DNA from 3 places in the Yersinia mollaretii ATCC 43969 genome. Region 2 is predicted to be linked to each of the others. Evidence: predicted binding sites of a transcription regulator. Region 2 holds the regulator's gene; each other region holds the start of a gene.

Region 1 (5,610 bases), 1.2 Mb from region 2:
CGTGATATCCATGCCCTGTAGTGGGCGGCTGTCCAGCGGGAAGAAATCTTCCGGCCCTTGGTAATATTCGAGATCCAACTCAACTTTGACTTCAGCAAAATAGTGCTCGCTGCTGGTGTCGATCCCCATGGTGGTGCGCACCTTGGCAAATTGCTGAATTTGGCGAGTCAGTTCATAGCTGTTAATCACCGCCCGCTGAATTTGTTCGCACAATCGCTCCAGTGCCGATGCGGCCTCTGTAATGCGGTTATCCGCCTCACTCAGTTGAATATGGCCGATGATGCGCAGTGTGGTGGTGGTTTTAAACTGCGGCGCATTGCGGCCAATGGACTCTTTTACTTCAATGGGCGTTTGCAACAAAATGGCCGGATAAGGGGTGACTGGCCATATGTCAGTTGAATAGATACGATCTTCAGCATCTGTTTTGCCCAGTAACGCCGTAGCGGCCAGTTGCCTAATTTGAGCTGCATTCATAATTTCACCCAATAGAAAATGGGCGATCTGCCCGTCATAAATGTCATGGTGACCCTCCTGATAAATGATTTTCTCCTGTGGGAATAACACCGCCCCCGATTCGATTCATGACGCCTCCTTGGCGGGCGGTATTAAGCACAATTCGCGCTCGATCTCGCGTCGATTAATCAAGCCCGGCCACTGCTTGCCCCCCGCCCTGATCCAGCGCCGCAACTCTTCACAAGCGGCGGTAAAATTGCCGCTATTCAGTTTCTTTAATAAGGTCGAGTTGAGAAATGCGGTACGACCGACGTTATAAGTGAAGGAGTAGAGCGCGGCACGGGTGTAATCCCCCAATGGCACCTTCACTGCGCCATCAACCCACCTTTTCACTGGCAGCAAGTCCCGTTGCAGCATGGCGTCACACTCTTGATCGCTATACTGTTTGCCACGAATAATGTCGCTGCCAGTGTGACCATCACACAGGGTCATGACGCCCGCGACATCGTAATAAGCAGTGTGTTGGCGGCCCTCCAATCCCTCGTGCCCACCCAATAGTGCCGCCGCGATGGCGAGTGCTCCCCCTGCCGCTGCGGCAAACACCTTTTTGCGAAGAGTCGGTGTCATATCAGCGCCCTATTTTATGTAATGCGTCGTGACATACAGCAATGGCGGCGGGAATATCCGCTCCGGACTTATTACGCAGAAAATTTCGCAATATTTCTGTCCGTCGCTGCTCCTCTTTCACTATCGCGTCTTTTTCACGCAAATTGACGTAATAGGTTTTGATGGTAAAAATAATGCTAATTATTGTTCCAAGAATAAAGATGTAATCTTGCAGGCTCAGCGCCGAAAATAAGGCAAGTGTGCCTGTCCACCAATACGGCAGCTGACTTTGTTCATTCATTTATTTTCTCCTATCGATACACTGCACGTATTACCAACAGAAACAGGAAAGCCCCGACAATGCGGGGCTTTCCTATTGATTAATCAGTATGTAACGAACCAGTGATATCAGACTAAACCACTTTATGCGGACCGCGTTAGTTTTTTTTATCATTATTTTTCTGGGCTAAAAATAGCGCTGAATAATAACAAAAAAACCCGCCTTAGCGGGTTCTGAAATGTTTTTAATTGCGTAACCAATAAGGCAGTTATGTCAGACTAATACACTTTTTGCGGACCGTGTTACTGTTTTTTCATAAATATGTAAATTTTCGATTAAAGGGTCCATTTCCAATTTTACATTTAACATTGCTAGGCAGCCATCAATAAACCCTTCGGCCATCTGCATATTAATCCTAACTAATTTTTCATCTCTTTTCTGCTGACGTGCAATTGCCCGCTTAGATTGATTAAGGACGTAATGACGAATAATCAATTCATACTCATCCGGCCGATACTGCTTTAGCCGAGAAATGCAACCATCCACCACTAAACCATCATCATCACAACAGGATGCTTTGCTTTTAGAATTATCGGGCAATAGCCCTTTGAAGCCCGCTGCAATAGAGGAATAATCCAGCCCTGAGCTGTACTTCGCCCAGACTCCCCAGCGCGCCAAGACTAATTGAATATCTCTCATGCTCTGATGCTTCACGCTGTGGTTTCCAGTTTGCGTACCGCTGATTGAACTCATAAATAACTACTCCACAAAGGCGGGGTCAGGCGATGACACCTCAGCCTATCGATTGCGCAACAACGGAAACCACCGATGAGTCAGGCTGCCGTCTTCTTGTGATAACCAGAGCAACTCAGGCCGCTAACACTGCGGGCAGTACCTGTTGCAGGTGCGTTCTCATACATTTCTCTTATATGTTTTGATTGATTATTACCGCAAGTGATTTTATAGTCAATACCGCAGGTGATTGGATATTATTGCTAACGGTAATAAAATTGAGCCATGAAAAAGAAGCCATTGACGCCAGAACAGTTAGACGACGCTAAGCGGCTGAAAGAGCTGTTTAACGCCAAGAAAAAAGCACTGGGTATATCCCAGGAGTCGGTTGCGCACGAATTAGGGGTGGGTCAGAGTGCCGTGAATCAATTCCTCAACGGCATTAATCCACTGAATGTGACCAACGCCGCCGCTTTTGCCAAAGTACTCAATGAGCCTATCAGCAGCTTTAGTCCCTCACTGGCAAAGGAGTTGGCGAAAATGGCCGAGAGCCTGTCAATATCGACTCGCTCTGGGTTAAAAGACAAACCGACGGGTTCTGTCGCCAACAGTTATCCCTTGATCAGTTGGATCAGTGCGGGCAGTTGGTATGAAGCCATAGAGCCTTACACCTTGCGTGATATTGAGATCTGGCCAGAGTCGACTAAAAATGCGCACGACAGTGCATTTTGGCTCAGTGTGAAAGGCGACTCCATGACCTCCCCTTCGGGTATCAGCTTCCCGGAAGGCATGATTATTCTGGTTGATCCAGAAAAAGAGCCGATGCCGGGTAATTTTGTTATCGCGAAACTGACGGATGATAACGAAGCGACATTTAAGAAGCTCATTGTCGATGCGGGCGTTAAATATTTGAAACCCCTGAATCCCGCCTACCGGCTCATCGAGCTAACAGGTAACTGCAAAATCGTGGGCGTGGTGGTCGATGCTCGCTGGTTACAAATAGATTAGCCTCACATGACGGTTATCTTGCTAACCGGACGGCTAAAAAAATCTAAATTACCTGTATAAACAGTCAGATAATATCCCGTATAAAAAACAGCCGCAGGTGATTAGTCATTAAATCACTTGCGGTTGTTTAATTACCATATAAATAATTATAAAAGTGATTTAATTTCCTAGAGTAGTGGTAATCTCGTTGTTTTACACCCAAAAACACTGTACATTAACACAGTTAATTACTCATTTAGGAAAAATCCATGCGCGTTGAATTGATTTATGACAAACGGAATGTCGCGGGCCTAACTAATGCCGGTGAAATGATTAAGGCTGAGTTAACCAAACGTGTACATCGTGTGTTTCCAGGTGCTGACGTTAAGGTCAAAGCGATGCAGGCTAACGGTATCAACACTGATGCCAACAAACAGGAAAAATCAGTGCTCAATCGCTTGGTTGAAGAGATGTTTGATGAAGCAGACGAATGGCTGGTTACTGAGTCTTGAGATGAGATTATCTGGGTGAATCAGCGGCTATTTCTGATAGAGCAAGTGTCACCCAGCAAAACCAAACAGTTTCTGCGGATTTGCAGTATAAATTTCAATCACACCTATGAATTGTAGTGACCCATCCCAGCTTCAATGCGCCCGGTACACACTCGCTGTACCCGTATTTAGGCTGAATTTACACTTTAAATATCACTATTTTTTTCAACATTATTTTTATTCTTATCATTAAATTTTAAGCGATGCAGTTAGCAAGTTTATGTTTTTATTAGATATCGATAGCAACAAAATCCCTCACTTCTGTCACTGTTACATAAACAAGCATTAACAATGGCGCACTTATCGCGCTTTGTTACTGTGACTCAGCTCAAGTTTTTCCCTGCCAAGCCGTTACTTGAATCATGCCTTCCCATTTATTTAGGACGCTCTATGCTTGATTCCATTCGTTCACGTATCTTGGCTGCCTGCATCATCATCGTGGCAGGCTCGCTCGCCATTAACACTTATTTTAACTACTCCGTTGCTAACAAATATAACAGCAGCGCAATCGATAACACATTGACCGCCGTTACCGCGAGTCATGGTGTTGGGATTGCAGACTGGGTGGCGACGAAAACACAAATGATTGTGTCGCTAAAAGAGAGTGCGCTGACGGCTGATCCGACCGCAGCCCTGCGTCAAGTGGCTGCTGCGGGCAATTTCATTAACGTTTATATTGGTTACGCTAATAAGACAGCCACTTTTTCTAATCCCGACGGCATCCCCGCAGGTTACGACCCCACCGGGCGTCCATGGTATCTACAGGCGGTAAAAGCAGGTAAACCTGTGGTTACACCGCCGTATGTCGATGCGGGAACCAACCAATTAGTGGTGACGTTTGCACTCCCGATTATTCAAGATGGGAGTGTTAAAGGGGTATTAGCGGCCGATGTCACCATGGATAGCGTAATTGCAAACGTGAAATCCATACACCCAACGGATGATAGCTTCGGTATGCTAATTGATGCCGATGGCACAATTATCGCGCATCTCGATGCACAGTTAACCCTCAAGCCACTGAGTGACATCGCGCCGACATTGGATCTTAAAACCCTGTTAACGGCTACTGATCCTATTGTTGCCGACATCGGCGACCAGAGTAAATTGCTGCTCGCGCAAGCCGTGCCTGGCACGCAATGGTTTACCGTGGTTGCACTGGATAAAGCCCATGCCACTGCGGGTATGCGCTCACTGCTGACAACATCACTGGTCACCTTGATTGTCATTATTTTCATTGCCGTGGTGATTATTGGTTTGATTACTCAACGCGCCCTGCTCCCCCTAAACCATGTGCATAAAGCGATGGATGCCATCAGTTCTGGCACGGAAGATTTGACCCAGCGTTTGCCGGTCGAAGGCCGCGATGAAGTGGCGAAAATCGCCGAGTCATTCAACCGATTTGCCGACAAACTCAGTGCCGTGATGGCACAAATCCGTGATACCAGCGAGTCAGTGCGGATTGCGGCTAATGAAATTGCGGCGGGGAATCAGGATCTTTCGGGCCGAACCGAGTCTGCCGCCGCCAGCTTGCAGCAAACATCGGCAGCCTTAGAGCAAATTTCAGCCACCGTGGCCCAGTCGGCCAGTGCCGCCAGACAAGCCAACACGGCGGTACTCTCCGCGGCGAATGATGCTTCCCGTGGCGGCGAAGTGATCGCCAAAGTGATCACTACGATGGAGTCCATCGAGGCAGCGTCGGGCAAAATCGGTGATATCACCAGTGTTATCGATGGTATCGCTTTCCAGACCAATATTCTGGCACTGAATGCGGCTGTAGAGGCGGCACGAGCAGGTAAGCAAGGCCGTGGTTTTGCGGTGGTTGCGGGTGAAGTTCGCACACTGGCACAACGCAGTGCTCAGGCGGCGAAAGAGATCAAAACGCTGATTGAATCCACTGTCAGCAGTGTGTCATCAGGCTCGGGTCAAGTCCGTCAGGCCAGTAATACCATGACCGAGATTGTCAGCAGCGTGTCTGATGTCACCACCATTATGTCGGAAATC
Region 2 (5,610 bases):
CTCTTTGGTCGCACCGCGTAGCTCTTTGGCGTAAGTGCCCACTTCCATCACATGCTCGTAGCCGATATAAATCGGCACCAAGGTGATAGGACGCGAACCGCCACGTAACATGGCCTGAATGGTCATCGACAGCGTGCCGGTTTTTGGTTCCAGCAGGCGACCCGTCCGCGAACGGCCCCCTTCCACAAAGTATTCCACGGAATAACCACGGGTAAACAGCTCGCCCAGATATTCACGGAACACCGTCGAGTAGAGTTTATTGCCCTTAAAGGTGCGGCGAATAAAGAAAGCCCCTAGACGGCGGAAAATCGGACCAGCAGGCCAGAAGTTAAGGTTAATACCAGCCGCAATATGTGGCGGTACCAGCCCTTGATGATAGAGCACGTAGGAGAGCAGCAGATAATCCATATGGCTGCGATGGCAAGGCACATAGACGATTTCATGACCATCTTGCGCCAACTGCCGTACGCGCTCAGCATTATGGACATTAATGCCCTGATACAAGCGGTTCCACGTCCAGCTCAACACCCGGTCAGACAGGCGCACGGCTTCATAAGAGAAGTTTGCTGCAATCTCTTCCATCAGCGTAATGGCATTCTGCTGTGCTTTCTCATGGGAGATTTTCTTGGTCCGTGCTTCATCAGCCACGGCTTTTTCAATCGCCTTAGAGGCGAGCAGTTTCTGGAACAGATCCTGACGGGCTGGCAGGCTTGGGCCTACTGCCGCCAAGCGTTGGCGGGAGAAGTGCATCCGTGCCACCCGTGCCAGTTTGTGGGCAATGGTTTTATCCGTGCCGTGTTCGCTGGCCATGCGGCGCAGTGAAACCGTGGTTGAGAAACGCACAAAACTATCGCGCCCCAGCCACAAGACGGCAAAGAATTTTTGTATGCCGTTGAGTACGCGCAGATGCGGCGTACCATGACCTTCACGGCCTGGCGAGCGGCCAAACATCACAGAAACCGGCAGCATCTGGATATCCAGTGCTGGGTTATTGCGGTGCAGGTCCAGATAATCGTGGAAGAGTTTTACCGACTCCTGTTTCGGCGCGTAGTAGCGAAAGACCCTTGGGCCATTATCGATAAACACGTGGCTGGGAAGTAGCACGCCATCGATCTCCAATGGAATCAATGGGTCGGGCAGATCCAGCGCCTGACACTGCGCTCGCAAAGTCAGCAAATCAGCCTTAGAATTGTAAGGCAAAACGTACAGAATAGGACGAGACGGGTCTAACCCTAACTCAGTCACAGGATCTGCCGGAATAACCTTGCTTTTTACCAACAATTTAAGTGGTAAATTCAATAACTTATAATATATTTTACGCCAACCTGACATAACTACATGAAGCCTCTTGTTAGCAATTCATCGCAAGGATACCAGAAACTGGTTTTTAGATCTGTGGTGATGAGACAACAGAAAGCGGTAAAAATCATCATCTACTTAAGATAAAGGCAATAAAACATGGCGAACCAATCAACAGGGCTAACTCGAATCTATAAAGCAGCGGGTTATTCTGCGAAAGGCTTAAGTGCTGCATGGAAGAATGAAGCGGCTTTTCGTCAAGAAGCGGCCGTGGCCATTATGGCGATCATACTGGCGTTTTGGCTGGATATAGGGGCGATAACGCGTATTTTATTAATTGGCAGTGTCGTATTAGTGATCATTGTTGAAGTGATCAACAGTGCCATTGAAGCCGTGGTAGACCGGATCGGCAGCGAGTTCCATGAGCTTTCCGGACGAGCGAAAGATATGGGGTCCGCCGCTGTATTTTTAGCTATTTTGTTAGCCATTTTTGTCTGGATAACCGCACTTTGGCACCATTTGGGTTAATGTTATCGCGACTCACAGGGGGGTGAGTTAATAACAGGAAACAAATAAGCTGTGATTAATCCCTGTTTTTGTTCACTCTTTGGTTTCCAACACCCGCTTACCTGTATATACTCACAGCAAGACTGTATAAACAAACAGGGGGCGGAATGAAAGCACTTACTACCAGACAGCAAGAGGTTTATGACCTGGTTCGCGATCACTTAGCGCAAACCGGCATGCCACCGACCCGTGCCGAAATTGCGCAGCGTCTGGGGTTTCGCTCTCCTAACGCCGCTGAAGAGCATTTAAAAGCACTGGCCCGTAAAGGCGTGATCGAGATTGTCTCTGGCGCTTCCCGTGGCATTCGTTTGCTGATGGAAGAAGAAGATGGCCTGCCACTGATTGGGCGGGTTGCCGCAGGTGAGCCTCTGCTGGCACAGCAACATATCGAAGGGCACTATAAAGTCGATCCCTCAATGTTTAAACCAAGCGCAGATTTTCTGTTGCGGGTCAATGGGATGTCGATGAGAGATATCGGTATTCTGGATGGTGACCTGCTGGCGGTACACAAAACGCAGGATGTGCGGAACGGGCAAGTCGTGGTTGCACGCATTGATGATGAAGTCACGGTAAAACGCTTGAAAAAACAAGGTAATATCGTACAGCTTCTGCCAGAAAACAGCGAATTTCAGCCGATTGTTGTCGATCTGCGCGAGCAAAACTTCACCATTGAAGGATTGGCCGTTGGTGTCATCCGTAATGGCGACTGGATCTGACTTTAGTGTTTTATGTTTAGTTAATAAGCCGTTCCTGCTCAGGAGCGGCTTTTTATTGTTTATGCTCAGTGAGCCTAACTAATGACTTTTCTACTTCAAACACGCTTCAAACACGACGATATATTTAGATTGAGATGATTCCGACAAATAAGCTATTACCTGCTGTTTTTACTGCGCTTTATTAGCGCTTATTTCTATATATTGGCTGTGATCTCAGCGTTTAATATATTCAAAACTTCTAATATTAGCTTCCTCTGCTATAGTTATTTCTACGGTAAGCAAAACAATGAAGCCTAATTTAAATTATGAAGCTGAGTAATAATATAAATTAGATTGTTATTTATTCGTAGCGAATATTTATCGTATTGAACTCACTAAACTGACTAATCCCAAGGTAACGGAGATATTATGAATAAAGATCAAGCCGACGGTAACTGGAAGCAGATTAAAGGTAAAGTGAAAGAGAAATGGGGCAAGCTGACTGACGATGACCTGAAGGTGATTGAAGGCAAGCGTGACCAACTGGTGGGTAAAATTCAGGAGAAATACGGCTATCAAAAAGAGCAGGCCGAAAAAGAAGTCAAAGCTTGGGAAGACCACAGCAAGCATCGCTGGTAACAGCGTTAAAGGGATGTAAACTGATGTTGGTATCAATTGATCGGATCTGATTTCACCCAATGAATGCTTTAATTTAAACTGACAACTTCCTGTTAGCACGTTATTTATGTAAATGGCAGTGAAGTCAGTGACTCTGTTTTAATTAAGCCACTCTATTGATATTCGATGTATACCACCATAAGCACAAGGATGTGTAATATTAGAAGACTCAGGCTTCATAATCTAATTATATATCCGCGCCTATGTTTATTATATTAGGCTTAGGTATTCAGGTATTTATTACTCAACGCCATTCAATACTGACGCCTTGTGGGCGACAGTCTATTCGCTATCACCACTGAGTTACCTCTTTTTGCTCACAATCGAGTGGTCGTGATCGCAGTGATCATGACTTTCACAGGCTTCAACAACCCCGCATTCAGCACATAAACCGTGAGCTTCAACCACACTATGGCGCAGTGTAAAACCAGACTGTTTTGCTAATTGCGCTAGCGCTTCTTCGATACCCACAGTAGTACGTTCTGTCACTATCTTGCAGCGATCACAGATAAACAGTGCTGAAGTATGGGTTGGCTCTTCAAAATGATGGCACAGCACATAGCTGTTCGCTGATTCTACACGGTGAATAAAACCTTGTTCTAGTAAGAAATCCAATGCGCGATAAACGGTGGGTGGCTTCGCCTGAGGTTCCGAAATGCGCAGCAGATCCAACAAATCATATGCGCTGATTGCACCCGGCTGTTGAGCCATTAAACGTAATACTTCAAGACGTTGCGGTGTCAGCCGGACGTTCCGTTGTTGGCACAAGCTTTCAGCCTGAGCCAGCAGTTTTTCCTGATTGATAGGGTTCATCATTTACATCCCGCAGCATTCGAATTGAACTGATTTTACCATATTTACTGTTAATCGCCGATAGATGAAAAAGTGGGAGGAAGGCGGGTATCACAATTCTAGTAAGTCACCGCCAGCCTCAATATCAATTTATGGCTCCACTATCACACGGGCAGCCATAACAAGGTTCTATGGTATAATCGCCAGTTCCATCCCTTTGCCTTGTTCACTTAGTGAGCAAATCAATGGATAATAGATGCAGTAATCACAGATGAAATCACAGTAAATGCACGAAGCTCAGACATTTTCCAGCACTCAGGCCACTAAGCCGCCATACCCCCTACAGCGTTTCTCCGTCGCGCCGATGCTCGATTGGACAGATCGCCATTGCCGCTATTTTCATCGGTTGTTGACCAAACAAACATTGCTCTATACCGAGATGGTCACCACCGGTGCCATTATTCATGGTAAAGGCGACTATCTGGCTTATAGCGAACAGGATCATCCTGTGGCGCTACAACTTGGTGGTAGCGACCCGCAGGCATTAGCGCAGTGTGCCAAGCAGGCTGAGTTTCGCGGCTACAATGAAATAAATCTGAATGTGGGTTGCCCCTCTGATCGGGTGCAAAATGGTCGTTTTGGTGCCTGTTTAATGGCTGAGGCCAATCTGGTTGCTGATTGCATTAAAGCCATGCGTGACGTGGTTTCTATTCCGGTCACGGTAAAAACCCGTATTGGGATTGACCAGTTGGATAGCTATGAGTTTTTATGCGAATTCGTGCAAACTGTCGCTGAGCAGGGGGAATGTGATATTTTCACCATCCACGCCCGAAAAGCTTGGCTCTCTGGGCTTAGCCCGAAAGAGAACCGCGAAGTGCCGCCGCTGGATTATGAGCGGGTTTATCAGCTCAAACGTGATTTCCCAGCACTGACCATCGCCATTAACGGCGGGGTGAAAACGCTGGCTGAAGCCAAAGAGCATCTCAAGCACCTTGATGGGGTGATGATGGGACGCGAGGCCTATCAAAATCCAAGTATTTTGACGCAAGTGGATCGCGAGCTGTTTGACTCGAATGCCCCAGTGGTTGATAGCGTTAAGGCCATTGAAGCGCTTTATCCCTATATCGAGCAAGAGCTGTCACGGGGTGCCTATCTCGGCCACATCACCCGCCATATTTTGGGTATTTTCCAAGGCATCCCCGGTGCACGTCAGTGGCGTCGTCACCTCAGTGAAAATGCACATAAGCCCGGTGCAGATGTCTCCGTCGTCGAGCAGGCGTTGGCGCTGGTCACTCGTCCACAGCAAAGTTCACTATAAGTTAGTCAAATTGACCAATGCCTACCTGTTTTTTGGGTAGGCTATGTTGATTAAATCACTAATAAAATCAATCGATTAGATTGGATCTCTAATTTGGCACGTTTCTTGTAATAGCCTTGATAAAATCCCTATTTGTGCCGTGATATTTGATGGTGCGGTACGAGGGAAATAAACAGTGAGTGAGGAGCTAGCCATGTTCGAAATTCTTTTTGTTATCGGTTTTTTCATCATGTTGATGGTGACCGGTATTTCCTTATTAGG
Region 3 (5,610 bases), 1.5 Mb from region 2:
ATGGAGAACCGTAAGCCCGTTGCACTGCAAGCCCATTTGGATATGGTTCCACAGAAGAATAATGATACGGTACATGACTTCACCAAAGACCCTATCCAACCTTATATCGATGGTGAATGGGTTAAAGCCCGTGGCACCACATTAGGGGCTGATAACGGTATTGGTATGGCCTCTGCGCTGGCAGTATTGTCTGACGATAGCGTCGAGCATGGTCCACTGGAAGTGCTGCTGACCATGACAGAAGAAGCGGGGATGGATGGCGCATTCGGCCTGCAACCTAACTGGCTGAAAGCCGATATTCTGATCAACACCGACTCCGAGCAGGAGGGCGAAATCTATATGGGTTGCGCCGGTGGTATTGATTTCATTACGACGTTGGCGCTGAAGCGCGAAGCAGTTCCTGCGGGTTATCAAACCCTGAAACTGACCTTAAAGGGCCTGAAGGGCGGTCACTCTGGCGCGGATATCCATTTAGGTTTAGGCAATGCCAACAAGCTGCTGGCCCGCTTCCTGTTTGAGCAGGCAAAAGATTTAGACTTGCGAGTATTGGATCTGAATGGTGGCACATTGCGTAACGCCATCCCTCGTGAAGGCTCTGTGACGCTAGCCATCGCCGCAGATAAAGTCGATCAGCTGAAAAGCTTGAGCCAAGATTATCTGGCGACGTTGAAAAACGAATTGTCCGCAGTGGAAAAAAATCTGACTGTGGTGCTGGAACCCGTCACTACCGATGCAAAAGCCCTGACAAAAGAGACCCAACAGCGTTTGGTGGCACTCTTAAATGCGACGCCAAACGGGGTAATTCGCATGAGCGATGCCGTGAAAGGCGTGGTAGAAACCTCACTGAATGTGGGTGTGGTGACCATGAATGAGAATGAAGCAGAGATCATTTGCCTGATTCGCTCTCTGATCGACAGCGGTAAAGATTACGTGGTAAGCATGCTGACGGCAGTGGGTGAGTTGGCGGGCGCTAAAACCTCGCCAAAAGGCGGCTACCCAGGATGGCAGCCAGATCCTAGCTCACCAGTGATGGCATTGGTGCGGGAAACCTACCAAAAGTTATTTAACAAGACACCGAATATCATGGTCATCCATGCCGGTTTAGAGTGTGGTTTGTTCAAAAAACCTTACCCAGATATGGATATGGTGTCGATTGGGCCAACCATGACCGGCCCGCATTCACCGGATGAGCAGGTTCATATTGAGAGCGTGGGTCAATATTGGCAGCTGCTGACTGCGCTGTTGAAAGCGATTCCAGAACGCGCATAAATAGGTTTAACCAACCTATTGATACGATAACGGCGGGCTTGATGGGTCTGCCGTTTTTTTATGCCGCGTTATTCCCAGCTAAGCAGCAATTGCCGCTCCAGTTGTGGGTCAAGCAGGGTGACATGTAACCCCACTAACCTCACTCCCCGCCCTGCACGCCGCTCGTTCCACGCGGTTCGCGCCACTTGCAGCAAATCAGCTTTATTCAGTTGCGGCCAAACATGTTCCTGTGTTGTTTGCTGAAAATCATGAAATTTCAGCTTAACCCCTTGCCGGGCAATATGCAGATCCGGCCTCACCTTACGCAAGCGAGTTTCCAGCTCAGCATATAGCTGTTCAATCAATGATTCACAGCTATCCCAATCATGAATGTCTTCTGCCAAGGTTCTTTCGACACCCACCGATTTACGCAAGCGATCGGGCGAGATCTCTCGCTCATCAATGCCATGGCTGCGCTCCCATAGCACATGCCCAAATTTACCAAAACGCTTCAATAATTCAGCTTGCGGATAGTTTTGCACATCACTACAGGTGACCAAGCCCACTTCTTGTAAACGTTTTGCGGTCACTTTCCCGACACCAGGAATTTTGCTCAGCGGTAAATCATGCAGGAAGGGCAAAACCTGATCGGGCGTAATCACATATTGCCCATTGGGCTTATTTAAATCAGATGCGATCTTGGCGAGAAACTTGATGGGAGCGATGCCTGCCGAAGCCGTCAGGTGCAATTCATCAGCAATCGACTGGCGAATTTCTTGTGCAATTAACGTCGCTGAGCCGCTGCACACGAGGCAATCAGACACATCCAGATAGGCTTCATCCAAGGATAGCGGCTCAATCAATGGGGTATAGCGGGCAAAAATTTCACGAATATGCAGTGAAGCTTCTTTATACGCCGCCATTCGGCCAGGGATAACTTTGAGCTGCGGGCACAGTTTCAGAGCCATCGCCGTTGGCATAGCACTGCGTACGCCATAACGTCTGGCGGGATAATTGGCAGTGCTGATGACACCACGCCGATCCCGGCTGCCGCCAATTGCAATGGGAATATCGCGCAGGCCAGGATCGTCGCGCATTTCCACTGCCGCGAAGAAGCAATCCATATCCACATGAATAATCTTTCGCATGTCACCCCCCTCGCCACAAACCACTGTATAAGAATACAGTTAAATGAGGGAAATTCAAGATTATCCTAACTCATAGTGCCTACCCAATCCTTCAGTTGAAAGGTGGTAGTAATTATCCTAATCAAAACACCAACCAATTACACATATAACAGAATTGAATTCTGTTATTGAGGTTTTTAAGTATTTTGTTATTTATTTTTATAAAAAAATCATTAAATTCGACAGAGTCGTAAAATGTTAGTTATATGATTAACATTAACCTCAGAAAGATTCATTATTCACTAATGGATGGAAACTCAATATTATGCGAAATTATATAATGGCGACTTTACTATTATCTTCTGGTTTTTCAGCAAACGCACAGTCTGTTGCATCGCCTGTATTACACCCGACACCACAAATTATTGCTCACCGTGGGGGAACGGCTGACGCACCGGAAAATACACTACCTGCCATCAAAAAAGCGTTAGATAATGATGCCAATGCAATTTGGATCACACTGCAATTGTCAAAAGATAATATTCCCGTATTGTATCGCCCCTCTGACCTTAAGGAATTAACGAATGAATCAGGAAAGATCTCTGATTATACTGCACAGCAACTTGCAAAAGTTGGCGCTAATGTTGCTTATGATAAAAAAAATAATATTACACCTAAGACAGATGCGCATATTGGTATTCCCACACTTGATGAAGTATTGAAACAGTTTCCTACCACCACATTTTATCTCGACATCAAATCCCCAGATGCAAATCCGGCGACTTTTGCCAAAGTGCTACAAAAAGTACTTGAGGCGACTACTAAAAATGAGGAAAACCGCCTATCCCGCACCCGTGTCTACTCCACCGACGATACTTACTTAACTGCGCTGGACGCAGTGAATAAGACAAATGATCCATCACATCAGGTAAAACGTTTCGAAAGCCGCGACCTTACGCGGACTCAGTTAGCCAACATCACCATGGATCATAAATGTGATTTACCAACAGATAATAAAGATCGTTGGTATGGATTGGAATTACATCGCAACGTTGAAGTCGTAGAGAAATATACGCTAGGTGAAGGGCGTTCTAACGCGGTATTAAGTTGGGATAAAGAAGCTGTTGACTGTTTCCGTAAAAACACTAACGCACATATTATCTTCTTCGGTATCAATACTCTTGAAGACTATAAAAAAGCGAAAGAACTGGGTGCAGATGGCATCCTAGTTGATTCACCTGCCATGTTTAAAAAAATTGTCAACGACAATAGGTATTTGTAGTAACAATCAGTAATTAGAAAATCCAAAGGGAGTGTAGAAATAGCAAATAAAAAAACACATTAATTTATTACCCACACAAATTGGATATTAAACTATCTGAATAATAAAGCCCCAGACAACAAATAGCTGACTGGGGCTTTGTCGTCTCTACGATATTTATCGTATCGACGCTATTTTATCGGTCTTACCGCTAGCTATAAAATACGATATTTATCCAGCGCCTTCTGGCGAGCAGACTCTTTCGCCAAACGTTTCTTACGAGCATCACAAGGCTCAGGGCAATCACAGACTTTTTCCATCCCCAACGCCCCAATGCCGCCACAACTGCCCTGTAAGGTTTTACGTTTTACGATATAGCCGAGCGACATCGCAGCGATAGCCAATAGGAAGAAGACAAAGGACGCGATAAAAACAGTCAACATATCTCCTCCGATTAAGGCCGTTTTTGTCGATAAGGCTGGAATGCATCGGAATAGCGTTCCTCAAAGCCCTGATCGGTTTTGACAATCATCAATACCGGAATATCAAGCAGATTGGCTAATGCCATTCCCCGCTCCGGTCCAAGAACATCTAGCCCAGTCGATAGCCCATCCGCTGTCATACAGCTCGGATCTAGAACCGTGATCGACACCAACCGATGGTTAATGGGTCGGCCGGTATCAGGATCAATAGTGTGAGAATAACGGACACCATTCTGTTCGAAATAGTTACGATAATCCCCAGAAGTGGCTATTGCCATGCGCCCAGGCTCAATAATCTCTTGGGCACTTTGTGCCATGCCAGACACGGGCTTCTCAATCGCAATGCGCCACGGTTTGCTCTCCCCATTGTTGCCACGAGTCCGCACTTCACCACCGATATCAACCATATAGTTGGTGATATTATTAGCTTCCAGATATTCAGCCACTACATCGACCCCATAACCTTTAGCAATAGAGGAGAGATCGACATACAGTTCGGGGATTCGTTTGACCAAAGCCCCGTTTTCTACCGCCAGTTTATCAATACCGACCCACGCCCGACGTTTAGCAATTTCAGCTTCGGTAGGCACCGTATCTGGTCGCCCTTCCGGGCCGAACCCCCATAAATTGACCAATGGCCCGACAGTCACATCCAATGCGCCGTCGGTCAGGCGGTTAATTCGAATTGCTTCCCGGACCACTTTCGCTGTCGCAGCAGAAACGGGGAAAGGGGTATCCACCTCTCGGCTGGTGTTAAAACGGCTCAATTCAGAACCTGGCCGATAAGTCGACATCTGGTCATTAACGGCTTCCAACTCGCGATCTATTTCCTGCTGTAGCTTCTCTGGGCTAGGTGTCGATGAGTCACTCACATACTTAATTGAGTATGAGGTTCCCATGGTTTTACCATCGAGATTGATTTGCTCGGGGCCACACCCCGTCAGCAACAACGCCACCACCACAACCATTAGCCAATGTATTAACTGTTTTTGCACGATATCCCCAATAGCTCTATTCCCTACAGACTTGAAGCCGGATGGTAAGAAATTAGCCACCGAAATCATCAAGCATAATATTATCGTCTTCCACGCCGAGATCTTTCAGCATTTTGATGACTGCCGCATTCATCATTGGCGGGCCACACATATAGAATTCACAATCTTCCGGTGCCGGATGATTTTTAAGATAATTTTCTAACAATACGTTGTGAATGAACCCCGTATAGCCCGTCCAGTTATCCTCTGGCTGTGGGTCTGAGAGCGCAACATGCCAACGGAAATTATCATTCTCAGCCTGTAACTGGTCAAAATCTTCTTCGTAGAACATTTCGCGCCGTGAACGAGCACCATACCAAAAGCTGATTTTGCGCTTCGAATGTAACCGCTTGAGCTGATCAAAGATATGTGAGCGCATTGGTGCCATCCCTGCACCACCGCCAATAAAGACCATCTCTGCATTGGTATCTTTGGCAAAAAACTCACCGAATGGCCCG

The links. Region 2 encodes LexA, which represses DNA repair genes until DNA is damaged. Its sites were predicted from a motif close to TNCTGTATGTACATACAGNA; they were not measured.
Positions count from the first base shown of each region.
Region 1: a site for LexA is predicted at 3,285-3,304, ahead of HRD69_RS18665 (DinI-like family protein). Genes of this name have one in related genera too.
Region 3: a site for LexA is predicted at 2,418-2,437, ahead of dinB (DNA polymerase IV). Genes of this name have one in related genera too.

Region 1 is NZ_CP054043.1:4,197,410-4,203,019, forward strand. It holds gene HRD69_RS18640 (hypothetical protein) at 1-474, opposite strand, end outside; gene HRD69_RS18645 (lysozyme) at 580-1,080, opposite strand; gene HRD69_RS18650 (hypothetical protein) at 1,082-1,360, opposite strand; gene HRD69_RS18655 (antiterminator Q family protein) at 1,613-2,038, opposite strand; gene HRD69_RS18660 (LexA family protein) at 2,357-3,079, shown strand; gene HRD69_RS18665 (DinI-like family protein) at 3,328-3,570, shown strand; gene HRD69_RS18670 (methyl-accepting chemotaxis protein) at 4,000-5,610, shown strand, end outside.
Region 2 is NZ_CP054043.1:791,881-797,490, reverse strand. It holds gene plsB (glycerol-3-phosphate 1-O-acyltransferase PlsB) at 1-1,332, opposite strand, end outside; gene HRD69_RS03485 (diacylglycerol kinase) at 1,459-1,827, shown strand; gene lexA (transcriptional repressor LexA) at 1,974-2,582, shown strand; gene HRD69_RS03475 (CsbD family protein) at 2,991-3,200, shown strand; gene zur (zinc uptake transcriptional repressor Zur) at 3,543-4,052, opposite strand; gene dusA (tRNA dihydrouridine(20/20a) synthase DusA) at 4,318-5,349, shown strand; gene pspG (envelope stress response protein PspG) at 5,543-5,610, shown strand, end outside.
Region 3 is NZ_CP054043.1:2,328,259-2,333,868, reverse strand. It holds gene pepD (beta-Ala-His dipeptidase) at 1-1,269, shown strand, start outside; gene dinB (DNA polymerase IV) at 1,338-2,396, opposite strand; gene HRD69_RS10320 (glycerophosphodiester phosphodiesterase family protein) at 2,701-3,657, shown strand; gene nqrM ((Na+)-NQR maturation NqrM) at 3,852-4,079, opposite strand; gene HRD69_RS10310 (FAD:protein FMN transferase) at 4,091-5,086, opposite strand; gene nqrF (NADH:ubiquinone reductase (Na(+)-transporting) subunit F) at 5,166-5,610, opposite strand, start outside.